3 regions of the Pseudomonas sp. TE3899 genome follow, and region 2 is predicted to be linked to each of the others. Evidence: predicted binding sites of a transcription regulator. Region 2 holds the regulator's gene; each other region holds the start of a gene.

Region 1 (4,138 bases), 2.1 Mb from region 2:
ATGGCGTTGCCGGTTTCCTGCTGGATGCTCTGGATCATTCCGGAGATTTCATCGGTCGCTTCACGGGTGCGTGACGCCAGGTTGCGCACTTCATCGGCCACTACCGCAAAACCCCGGCCCTGCTCGCCCGCACGGGCGGCTTCGATGGCGGCGTTCAGCGCCAGCAGGTTGGTCTGGTCGGCAATCGCGGTAATTACCCCGACGATCCCGCCGATTTCCTGGGAGCGCTGCCCGAGGGTGTTGATCACCGTTGCGGTGCTGTTCAGTGCGCCAGCGATTTGCTCCAGTGAAGAAGAAGCTTCCTGCATCGATGTACGACCGATCTGAGTTTGCTGTGCGTTTTCCTGGGCCATGCGCTGGGTGTTGCCCATGTTGTCGGCGATGTTCAGGGACGTGGCGCTGAATTCTTCGACGGCGCCGGCCATGCTGGTGATTTCGCCGGACTGCTGCTCCATCCCTTCATAAGCACCGCCGGACAGACCGGACAAGGCCTGGGCGCGGCTGTTGACCTCTTCCGACGCCTTGCGGATGTGCTCGACCATGGTCGACAGGGCCTGGCTCATCTGGTTGAAGGCCCGGGCCAATTGACCGATTTCGTCGTTGCTCGACACATTCAGGCGCACGCTCAAATCACCGGCGCCCAAGGCTTCGGCTTGACGTACCAGGTCGCCCAGCGGTGCCAGTTTGCTGCGCAACAACCAGACCGCCGAACCGACTGCGATCAACATCGCCAACAGGCTGCCGATGGCCAGTTGAATGCCGACGCTCCAGGTCACGGCGCTGATTTCGGCTTTCGGCATGCTCGCCACTACCGACCACGGCCCGCCTTCGAACGGCACGGCCAGGCTGTAGAAATCTTCGGATTTGTCGCTCCAGAACTCGCCTTTACCCGGCGTCTTCGCCAAGTCGGTAACGGTTGGCACCGCCTTATCCAGTGCTTGCACACCGGCAATCGGCACCAGCCATTTGCCCTGTTCATCCAGCAACGCCAGGGAACCGGTCTTGCCGATGCGGAAGCGCTTGAGGTTTTCGAACTGCGCGTTCTGCGCGTCGGTGTAATCGAATCCTACGAACAGCACGGCAATCACCTTACCGCCGCTGTCACGTACGGGGGTGTACTGAGTCATGTAGGAACGTTCGAACAGCAAGGCGCGACCGACGTAGCTCTGGCCCGCGATCAAGCGCGCGTAGGCCGGGTGGGCGTGATCGAGCAAGGTGCCGATGGCCCGGGTGCCGTCCTGTTTGCTCAGGGAGGTGCTGACCCGAACGAAGTCTTCGCCGCTACGTACGAACAAGGTCGCGACGCCGGCGGTCATTTGCTTGAACTCGTCAACTTCCTTGAAGTTGTTGTTCAGCACCTCGCTGCCCAGGTGCAGGCCCGGGGTCTGCACGCCGGCCACGGTCACCGGCTCATCCGGGTGCACGCTGAGGCCGGCGCTGAAGCGCTTCTCGAACAGACCACTGAGACGCTGGGTGCTTTCCCGCAGCGTGCCGTGGAACGTGCTGAGCTGATCGGCGAGCAGGCGGGCCTCACTGGCCAGATGCTCTTCGCGGGTGGCGAGGTTGGCGGTGTCCAGCGAGCGCAGGGCGAACACGGTGCTGCCGCTGATGACAATCGCCAGAATCACGGCAAGCGCGAGACCAAGCTGTGAGGCGATCCGGGCACGGGGTTGAGACATGACAGCTCCTGGCCAAGCGACCGGATCCTCCTTGATCAGGCTCTGCGCTCAGCAAAATTTCGAATAATGGGAAAAACGCGAAACCGGCACGAAGGTTCCACCTGCAGATTTTCGGCGGCAAACCTGAATACTTGAGTCTTGGGCCAGGTTATAGCGCAAAGCCACTATCGCTTTTTCAACTCAGGCGTTCAACGTCCGGCAATTCCATGGCCCGCACTTCGCCCTGTAGGAAATCGCTGAGCCGGCGCATACGCTCACCACCGGGACGGGTTTTCGGCCAGACCAGGTAATATTTCTCACCGCTGGCAACGGCGGTCGGCCACGGCAAACTCAGACGCCCCTGCGCCACATCCTCGGCCACCATCAGCAAATCCCCCATCGACACGCCATACCCCCGGGCGGCGGCGATCATGCCCAGCTCCAGGGTATCGAACACCTGCCCGCCCTTGAGCGACACCTGATCGGCCAGTCCCATGCGCTCCAACCAATTGCGCCAGTCACGGCGGTCCGGCGCCGGGTGCAGCAGTTCGGTGGTGGCCAGTCGGGCGACGTCCCAGGGCTGGTCGTCCAGCAGATTGGGCGCGCCGACCGGGATCAGTTCTTCCGGGAACAGCAACGTCGTCTCCCAGTCCGGTGGGAAATTGCCTCGACTGAGGATCACCGCGCAATCGAAGGGTTCGTGGTTGAAGTCCACGGTGTCGATGTCCATCCAGGCGCTGGTCAGTTGCACTTCGTTGCCCGGTTGCAGGTGCCGGAAGCGACTGAGCCGCGCCAGCAGCCAGCGCATGGTCAGGGTCGACGGGGCTTTCATGCGCAGGATGTCGTCTTCGGCGCGCAAGGTATTGCAGGCGCGCTCCAGCGCGGTGAAACCTTCACGAATGCCCGGCAGGATCAGCCGCGCCGACTCGGTCAATTGCAGGTTGCGCCCGCTGCGGTGAAACAGCCGGCAGGCAAAATGCTCTTCGAGCGTACGAATATGCCGACTGACCGCACTTTGGGTAATCGACAGTTCTTCCGCCGCGCGGGTAAAGGAGCTATGCCGCGCCGCCGCTTCGAATGCGCGCAGGGCATACAAGGGAGGAAGCCGACGAGACATGCAGAAAGCTCCTATAGCGGGATGGGGCCAACTTATCAGAAAGTCCGCTGGATGAGTTTTAATCATGCCACCCATCCTTTTTATCCCTTTGTGCAAACCCCGCAGAGCGCCGAGAATCGAGCCTTTCCCATTAATACTGCCAATGGAGCGTGATGACCATGCAGCATCCAGCACGTACCGAACTCTGGGCCATCCTGCGGCTGGCGGGGCCGTTGATTGCCTCGCAGTTGGCGCACATGTTGATGGTCCTCACCGACACCCTGATGATGGCGCGCCTGAGCCCCGAGGCGCTGGCCGGCGGCGGCCTGGGCGCGGCGACTTACTCGTTCGTGTCGATTTTCTGCATTGGCGTGATCGCGGCAGTCGGCACGTTGGTGGCGATTCGTAAAGGCGCGGGCGATATCGTCGGCGCCGCGCGGTTGACCCAGGCCGGGTTGTGGCTGGCGTGGTTGATGGCGCTGGTGGCCGGGCTGCTGCTGTGGAACCTCAAACCGGTGTTGCTGCTGTTCGGCCAGACCGACACCAACGTCCACTCCGCCGGGCTGTTCCTGACGTTCCTGCCGTTCGCCCTGCCCGGCTACCTGAGTTTCATGGCCCTGCGCGGTTTCACCAGCGCCATCGGCCGGGCAACGCCGGTGATGGTGATCAGCCTGTGCGGCACCGTGGCCAACTTCGCACTCAATTACGCGTTCATCACCGGCATGTTCGGCTTGCCGAAAATGGGTCTGGTGGGGATTGGTCTGGTGACTGCGATTGTCGCCAACCTGATGGCTGTGGCGTTGGCGCTGCACATTCGGCGGCATCCGGCTTACGACGCTTACCCGTTGCGCCAGGGCCTGTCGCGGCCGAACCGCCAGTACCTGAAAGAACTGTGGCGCCTGGGCCTGCCGATTGGCGGCACCTACGCGGTGGAAGTCGGGTTGTTCGCCTTCGCGGCGCTGTGCATGGGGACGATGGGCAGCACGCAACTGGCGGCGCATCAGATTGCGCTGCAAATTGTGTCGGTGGCGTTCATGGTCCCGGCGGGGTTGTCGTATGCGATCACCATGCGCATCGGCCAGCACTACGGCGCCGGGCAATTGCTCGATGCGCGGCTGTCCGGTCGGGTCGGGATCGTATTTGGCGCGGCCTCGATGGTGGCCTTCGCCATGGTGTTCTGGCTGTGGCCGAATCAGTTGATCGGTTTGTTCCTGGACCATAACGACCCGGCCTTCCGCCCGGTCATCGACCTGGCCGTGAGCCTGTTGGCGGTGGCGGCGTGGTTCGAGCTGTTCGACGGCACGCAAACCATCGCCATGGGCTGCATCCGGGGGCTCAAGGATGCCAAGACTACATTCCTGGTCGGGCTCGGTTGCTATTGGCT
Region 2 (4,138 bases):
TGGGCAAGACCACCACCCTGGCCAAGCTCGCGGCCCGTTACGTGCTCAAGTACGGCGCGCAGAACATCGCGCTGGTGAGCATGGACAGCTACCGCATCGGCGCCCAGGAACAATTGAAGACGCTGGGCCGCATTCTGAATGTGTCGGTGACACACGTCGATCCGGGCCAGTCCCTGGTGCAGGCGCTGGATCCGTTGCTGCGCAAACGCGTGATTCTGATCGATACCGCCGGCCTTCAGGCCAGCGATCCGGCCTTGCGCATGCAACTCGAAAGCCTGGCCGGTCGCGGGATCAAATCGAAAAATTATCTGGTCCTGGCAACCACCAGCCAGAAACAGGTTCTAACCGCCGCTTATCACAGTTACAAGCGGTGTGGGCTGGCTGGCTGCATCCTGACTAAACTGGATGAAACGGCGAGTCTGGGCGAGGTGTTGAGCCTGGCCATCAGTCATGAATTGCCGGTGGCGTACCTCACCGATGGCCCGCGCATTCCAGATGATCTGCATCTGCCGCGGCGTCACCAGTTGGTCAGTCGCGCGGTGAGCGTGCAAATGCAGGAAGAACCCAGCGAGGAAGCCATGGCTGACATGTTCGCTGATATTTACCACAGCCCGACCAAGCAGGTTGGCTGAGGTACTAATGAACAGTTTTTGTACCTACATCGATGGTCTGCCATGCATTGTTCAGTTGATGAACGCGCAGCCAGTAATGTGGCCTCCGTCTATGCAAGACAAGGTAAAGAAATAACATGGGCAGCATGCATCCCGTACAGGTGATCGCGGTGACCGGCGGCAAAGGTGGCGTCGGGAAGACTAACGTGTCAGTGAACTTGTCCCTGGCTCTAGCAGAGCTTGGCCGACGCGTCATGCTGCTGGACGCCGATCTGGGTCTGGCGAACGTCGACGTTCTGCTGGGACTGACGCCCAAACGTACCCTGGCCGACGTGATCGAAGGCCGCTGCGAGCTGCGCGACGTTCTGTTGCAGGGCCCGGGCGGTATCCGTATCGTCCCGGCCGCGTCCGGCACCCAGAGCATGGTTCATCTGAGCCCGGCCCAGCATGCCGGCCTGATCCAGGCCTTCAGCGATATCGGCGATAACCTTGATGTATTGGTGATCGACACGGCTGCGGGTATTGGTGACTCGGTCGTCAGTTTTGTCCGCGCCGCGCAAGAAGTGTTGCTGGTGGTCTGCGACGAGCCGACCTCCATCACCGACGCCTACGCCCTGATCAAATTGCTCAACCGCGATTACGGCATGAACCGCTTCCGCGTCCTGGCCAACATGGCCCAGAGCCCGCAGGAAGGGCGCAACCTGTTCGCCAAGTTGACCAAGGTCACGGACCGCTTCCTCGACGTGGCCCTACAATACGTCGGCGCCGTGCCTTACGACGAAAGCGTGCGCAAGGCCGTGCAGAAGCAACGTGCCGTCTACGAAGCCTTCCCGCGCTCCAAGTGCGCCCTGGCGTTCAAGGCGATTGCACAGAAAGTCGACACCTGGCCGCTGCCGGCCAACCCGCGCGGGCACCTGGAATTTTTCGTCGAGCGCCTCGTGCAACAGACCGCAGGACCCGTCCTATGACAGCCAGTGGCTACAACCTCTACAAGAAGTCGGCACGTGATTCGCAATACGAGCTGATCGAGCGTTACGCGCCACTGGTCAAACGCATTGCTTACCACTTGCTGGCGCGTCTGCCGGCCAGTGTCCAGGTGGAAGACCTGATCCAGGCCGGGATGATTGGCCTGCTTGAAGTGTCAACCAAATACGACGCCAGCAAAGGCGCGAGTTTCGAAACGTACGCGGGCATTCGAATCCGTGGCGCGATGCTCGATGAAGTACGCAAGGGGGACTGGGCGCCACGTTCGGTCCACCGCAATACCCGCATGGTCAGCGACGCAATTCGCTCGATTGAAGCTAAAACCGGCCGTGATGCTAAAGATCACGAAGTTGCGGCCGAACTCCAATTGAGTCTCGACGATTATTACGGGATTTTGAACGATACCTTGGGCAGCCGTCTGTTCAGTTTCGACGACCTGTTGCAGGACGGCGAACACGAAGGGCTGCACGAGGATGGCGCCAGTGCTCATCTGGAGCCGTCGCGCGATCTGGAAGATGAACGTTTCCAGGCCGCCTTGGCGGACGCGATTGCCAATTTGCCGGAGCGTGAGCGACTGGTGTTGGCGCTGTACTACGACGAAGAGCTGAACCTCAAGGAAATCGGTGAGGTCCTGGGTGTCAGCGAATCCCGTGTCAGCCAGTTACACAGCCAGTGCGCGGCCCGTTTGCGGGGGCGTTTGGGGGAGTGGCGAGCGCGCTGAAGGCAGTGTGGGGACACTGCGAACGAGGCTGGTGTGGTGTGAACTGCAGCGGTCTCGATCTGTTGTGCTCCAGACAGTCATTTGAGTGCTTTGCCGGATTGAATGAAATGGCGCGTCCAGGTGCTGGGCGCGTTTAAGACTGCTTGGAGGTCGAATTGGACAAGAACATGAAAATCCTCATCGTTGATGACTTCTCAACGATGCGGCGGATCATTAAAAACCTGTTGCGTGACCTTGGGTTCACCAACACGGTCGAGGCTGACGATGGCACCACTGCCATTCCGGTGCTCAACAGCGGCAGCATCGACTTTCTGGTAACAGACTGGAACATGCCGGGCATGACCGGTATCGACCTGCTGCGCCACGTGCGCGCCGATGAAAAACTCAAGCACCTGCCAGTGCTGATGGTGACCGCTGAAGCCAAGCGCGAACAGATCATCGAAGCGGCCCAGGCCGGTGTTAACGGCTATGTGGTCAAACCCTTCACGGCCCAGGCGTTGAAAGAAAAAATCGAAAAGATTTTCGAACGCATCGGTTGAGTCACTGCGCCACGGGGTAGCTATGGACCACAACGAATCTTCACAGGGCGATTTTGAATCGACCCTGAAAAAACATGCCCGCGAACTGGTCGACAGCCTTGAAAAAGGCAAGTTTGGCGACGCTGTGCAACTGATTCATGAGCTCAACCAGACCCGTGACCGCGGCCTGTACCAGGAAGTTGGCAAGCTCACTCGCGAGCTGCATAGCGCGATCGTCAATTTCCAGATTGACCCGAACATGCCGCAAGCCGAGGAAGTCTCGCAGATCACGGACGCCACCGAGCGTCTGGGGTATGTGGTCAAGCTGACCGAGGCCGCTGCCAACCGCACCATGGACCTGGTGGAAAACGCCACGCCGCTGGTCAATGGCCTGAGCACTGAAGCCCAGGCATTGAGCGCCGACTGGGGACGCTTCATGCGTCGCGAAGTCGGGGCTGAAGAGTTCCGCGAGCTGGCCCCGGCGGGTCGACGGTTTCCTGACGCGCAGCAGCGCGGACAATCGCACGGTGTCGAGCAACCTCAACGACATTCTGCTCGCCCAGGATTACCAGGACCTCACCGGTCAAGTGATCAAGCGCGTGACCCAATTGGTCACCGAAGTTGAAAGCAACCTGCTCAAGCTCGTGCTCATGGCCAGCCAGGTAGACCGCTTTGCGGGTATCGAACATGACCGTGAAGCGATGCTGGCTGAAAAAGATCCACAAAAACATCTCTCGCAGGGTGAAGGTCCGCAGATTCATGCCGATAAAAGAGAAGATGTTGTGTCCGGTCAGGACGATGTGGACGATTTGTTATCCAGTCTTGGATTTTAGGTTTTTTAGGTTTTTAGACCTTTAGGAGCACCCCCTTAATGAGCTTCGGCGCCGATGAAGAGATCCTTCAGGATTTCCTGGTTGAGGCCGGCGAGATTCTAGAGCAACTGTCCGAGCAACTGGTCGAGCTGGAAAGCCGACCGGATGATGCGGACTTGCTCAATGCAATTTTTCGCGGTTTTCACACTGTAAAAGGGGGCGCCGGCTTCCTCCAGCTCAATGAGCTGGTGGAGTGCTGTCACATCGCCGAGAACGTGTTCGACATCCTGCGCAAGGGTGAACGACGCGTCGACTCGGAACTGATGGACGTGGTTCTTGAAGCGCTGGATGCGGTGAACGGCATGTTCACCGAAGTCCGCGAACGCAGCCCGATCACGGCTGCCACTCCGCAATTGCTGGAAGCCTTGGCCCGTCTGGCCGAGCCACAATCGGCCGACGTCGCAGCCCCGGTTGCCGACGCGGTGGAAGAAC
Region 3 (4,138 bases), 3.1 Mb from region 2:
AATCATCATCAGGAACTCTTCTTCCGGCTTCTTGCCCTCATCGACCAGCTTGCGCAGGTAATCCAGCGCCTGTCGACCGTCGTTCAACGCCACCACTTCGACGCCGACCGTTTGCAGGCAACGCGAGACCTGCTTGCGCGCCACCGACGAGTCATCGACCGTCAACACCCGCAAGGACAACGCCTTGTGCTGGGTTTCGACATCGACCACACCCACCGAAATCGCTTCCGGAGTCGGCGCCACTTCCGCCAGGATCTTTTCGACGTCGATGATTTCGACTAACTGATTGTCGACCCGAGTCACAGCCGTGAGGTAATGATCGCGTCCAGTGCCCTTGGGTGGCGGATGAATCTCCTCCCAGTTCATGTTGACGATGCGCTCTACCGACCGGACCAGGAAACCCTGGGTCTTGGTGTTGTACTCCGTGATGATCACGAAGGGATTGCTTTGGTCGAGCAACCGACCGGAACCGGTGGCCATCGCCAGGTCCAGGATCGGAATGGTCGCCCCACGAATATTTGCCACACCGCACACGACGGGACTGGACTTGGGCATCAAGGTCAGTTTGGGGCATTGCAGCACCTCACGAACCTTGAACACGTTGATGCCATACAGCTGCTGACCGTCGAGACGGAACAACAACAGCTCCAGGCGATTCTGCCCTACCAGTTGCGTGCGCTGGTTTACCGAATCCATTACACCAGCCATGCCCAGACTCCTACACCAACAACGCTAAGTTGTGTTGCGACGCACATTCATCACTAAACGGCACGGCGCTTGCTTTTTAACCCGTATGAACGAACAAACGACATTTTTCCGACGCCTGACATCAACCTACCGCAATTTGCTGTGCGTGGTGTCGGCCGTTTGCTTATTTCCTGTTGGCAGCCCTGCCGTTGCTGACGCGGTTACCTTGCCTGATATGCTTATCGGCGTGACTCAGGGCTTTCTTGAATTCACCGTAGAAGACTATCTGGCCACCAGTCAAACGGAAGGCCGCTACGAAATCGAGGTCAAGCAGCTCGATCCACGCCTGCGCATGCCCATGTGCGACAAGGAATTGACAGCCACACTGGAGAGCCCGGCGACCCCGATTGGCCGGGTCACGGTCAAGGTTCGCTGTGAGGGTAGTTCCCCGTGGACTGTGTTCGTACCCGCTCAAGTGCGCCTGTTTCGGGACGTTGTGATCACCACCCGCCCCCTCAAGCGCGCCGGGATTATCGAACCCGGCGACGTTGCTATGCGCGAGCGGGACATCAGCCTGATCAACCAGGGCTATTTCACCTCGGTTGACCAGGCCATCGGGCAAAAACTTACCCGACCAACGGTCGGCGATCAGGTCATTACCCTGGTCCATCTGGAACAGGCTGAAGTGGTGCGCAAGGGCGACCAGGTGGTGATTACCGCCCGCAGTGGTACGCTCAGTGTGCGGATGCCGGGTGAAGCGCTGTCCAATGGCGGCCTGGCCGAGCAAATACGGGTCAAAAACCTCAACTCCATGCGGGTCATCAAGGCGCAAGTCACCGCGCCGGGCCAAGTGGAAGTGTCCATGTAGAGGTCAAGCTATGGCGCTCTGGCAGGTGGTTACCTAAACTGTGCCCATGCAGCGCTGGCGCATGCAGCTCATTGCACAAATGAGCCTAAAGTTTTCGCAGGTATTGCCGAAAACATGGCAAGCGTCCAAATACCCAGAGGTTTTTTTATCATGGTCATTGATTTCAGCCGTTTGAACAGCTCCTCGTCACTTACGGGCAGTACACGTACCAGCGTTGCCAAGGAAACCGACGACGCCGGCAAATCCGCGCCGCTGAATACCCCGGCCGAACAGGCCAGTACCGTCAAAAGCGGGGAATCGGTACATCTCAGCAATGAGGCTCAACAGTTGCAGAAGGTCACTGACAAGCTGCGCGATCAGCCTGCCGTCGACAACGCCCGTGTGGCCGAGTTGAAAGCAGCGATTGCCGATGGCAGCTATAAAGTCGACAGCAGCCGTGTAGCCAGCAAACTGCTCAACTTCGAAGCCCAGCGCTAGGCCCACCGCCTGCGCCAGGCTTTTGGACGCTTAAAACCCAAGGCCAGCCATGCACGACACTAATCTACTGCAACTGATCACCGACGACTTTGCTCCAGCGCAACGCTTGCTGGAGTTACTGCAAACCGAGTCCCTCGCCTTGCACGGTCGCGACATGCCACTGCTCGAAGAGATTCTGGCGCAGAAACAGGCATTGATCATTTTGCTCGAACAGCATGGCCGCAAGCGCAGCGAAATCCTCGCCAGCCTCAGCCTGCCCACCGATCGCAGTGGCCTGGAGCAACTTGCCAGCCATTCCAGCATCGGCGATGAGTTGCTGGCGCAGGGCGATGCACTGACCGATCTTCTGGCTCAATGCCAGGCGGCCAACGCCAAGAATGGCCAGTCGATCCTGATGCAACAGGCCGCCACGGCCAATCAGCTGAAAATCCTCACCGGTGGCGAACCTCCAGCGCTCTATGATGCACGCGGCGCAACCGCGAAGATGGCAAAGCCACGTCCGCTCAGTCAGGCCTGACCCCCGTCCATGAGCACGCCCTATCAAGACGCGAAACATACTGGCAGAATGCCCGCCAGTAGTCATATTTTGTCTGGAGATTGATGAACCGTGTTCAATGCCTCAAGCGCGGAAGACGCTCCGCAACCACCCAAGGTGCTCACCACACCCCTGGAAATCTCCGGCAACCTGCGCCAGCTGCAAGACAGCCATGATCCGCTGATCATCACGTTCCATGAGCGCAGCCAGCGCTTCCAGAGCTATCTGGTGGACATCGACCGTGACAGCAACATGATGGCGCTGGATGAAATGATTCCCCGCGATGGTGAACGCTTCCTGCTGGCCGGTGAACCGTTCAAGGTCGAAGGCTTTCATGACGGTGTACGCATTGCCTGGGACAGCAACGGTCCGCTGACCATCGACGAGTCCGGCGGTGGCCGCTGCTACCGTGGCGCGCTGCCGTCCGAAGTGGTTTACCACCAACGTCGCAACGCCTTCCGCGCCGCGTTGAAGCTGGCACAGTTGGTCAACGTCGAACTGGGTGGCGAAAAGCTCAAGTCGCCAATCAACGGCAAGTTGCTGGACATCTCCGCCACCGGCTGCAAGCTGCGCTTCGAAGGCGATATCACCTCCAGCCTGCAACTGGGCCAGGTCTACGACCGGTTCGTCGCTGCCCTGCCCTTTGGCAGCATGACCGCCCCGGTTGAACTGCGCTACCTGCACTTCGAAGAAAGAATCTCCACCACCTTCGCCGGCGTGCGCTTTCACAACATGAGCGGCCTGGTGCAACGGCAGGTCGAGCGCTTCGTCTACCAGCTGCAACGCGAAGCCCGGCGCTTCGACAAAGACGACATGTGATCACGCCGCGTCAATAAAAAACGGGCAGTCCCTTGCGGTGACTGCCCGTTTTTTTTATGCCTCGATGTTAAGGCCTGGCCTCGGTAAAGCTTTGCTCGCGACCAGCGTCCGGGTCTTCGGGATCGTGGGGATCTGTCGGATCTTCCGGGGTCGGATCGGGTTCAGGCTCTGGCTCTGGTTCCGGCTCGATCGGATTCTGCATCTGGTCTTGCACCACCTGCTCATCGACCCGAGGATCGAGGGCTGCCACCAGCGGCGAACTGGACATACTGTCGGGCATGGCCACGTGGTGCAGCGGTGCATCGTCGACCACATGCAGGTTAGTCACCGCTTTCGGGCGAATCCGCCACACCAGCACCAACGCGAAGAAACTGAAAAAGGCGTACAGCATGTGGCTGCCGAACAGCTTCATCAGCACCCCCGCCACCAGCGGCCCGATACTGGCGCCGACACCGTAGGTCACCAGCAGCATCGCCGTCAGCGACACCCGACGATCACCCTCGACGTGGTCATTGGAAAACGCCACCGCCAGCGGATACAGGCAGAACTGCACCAACGAACAAAGGAACCCGGCGATAAACAGCACCTCCAGCGGCACCTCCGTCATGATCGCCAGCGGCAACGCGGCCACGGCCAGGCACAAGGCGAAGCAGCGGATCAGCAGCGCCCGGTCGTACCGATCGGACAACCAGCCCAACGGCCACTGCACCACCAGCCCGGCAAAAATGCAGCTACCCATGAACAGACCGACC

The links. Region 2 encodes FliA, which starts transcription of late flagellar genes. Its sites were predicted from a motif close to CTAAAGTTTNNNNNNNNNNNGCCGNTAA; they were not measured.
Region 1: the regulator FliA is predicted to act here: its motif matches at 1,788-1,815, upstream of ACZ89E_RS23715 (methyl-accepting chemotaxis protein).
Region 3: the regulator FliA is predicted to act here: its motif matches at 1,641-1,668, upstream of flgM (flagellar biosynthesis anti-sigma factor FlgM).

Annotation. Positions count from the first base shown of each region.
Region 1 is NZ_JBWBQR010000001.1:5,227,425-5,231,562, reverse strand. Features, by position in the region: gene ACZ89E_RS23715 (methyl-accepting chemotaxis protein) at 1-1,679, opposite strand, end outside; gene ACZ89E_RS23710 (LysR substrate-binding domain-containing protein) at 1,855-2,775, opposite strand; gene ACZ89E_RS23705 (NorM family multidrug efflux MATE transporter) at 2,934-4,138, shown strand, end outside.
Region 2 is NZ_JBWBQR010000001.1:3,159,150-3,163,287, reverse strand. Features, by position in the region: gene flhF (flagellar biosynthesis protein FlhF) at 1-632, shown strand, start outside; gene fleN (flagellar synthesis regulator FleN) at 749-1,579, shown strand; gene fliA (RNA polymerase sigma factor FliA) at 1,576-2,316, shown strand; gene ACZ89E_RS14455 (chemotaxis response regulator CheY) at 2,484-2,855, shown strand; partial or broken gene ACZ89E_RS14450 (protein phosphatase CheZ) at 2,878-3,667, shown strand; gene ACZ89E_RS14445 (chemotaxis protein CheA) at 3,706-4,138, shown strand, end outside.
Region 3 is NZ_JBWBQR010000001.1:11,990-16,127, reverse strand. Features, by position in the region: gene ACZ89E_RS00080 (chemotaxis protein CheV) at 1-708, opposite strand, end outside; gene flgA (flagellar basal body P-ring formation chaperone FlgA) at 794-1,555, shown strand; gene flgM (flagellar biosynthesis anti-sigma factor FlgM) at 1,706-2,032, shown strand; gene ACZ89E_RS00065 (flagella synthesis protein FlgN) at 2,082-2,549, shown strand; gene ACZ89E_RS00060 (flagellar brake protein) at 2,640-3,386, shown strand; gene ACZ89E_RS00055 (MFS transporter) at 3,454-4,138, opposite strand, start outside.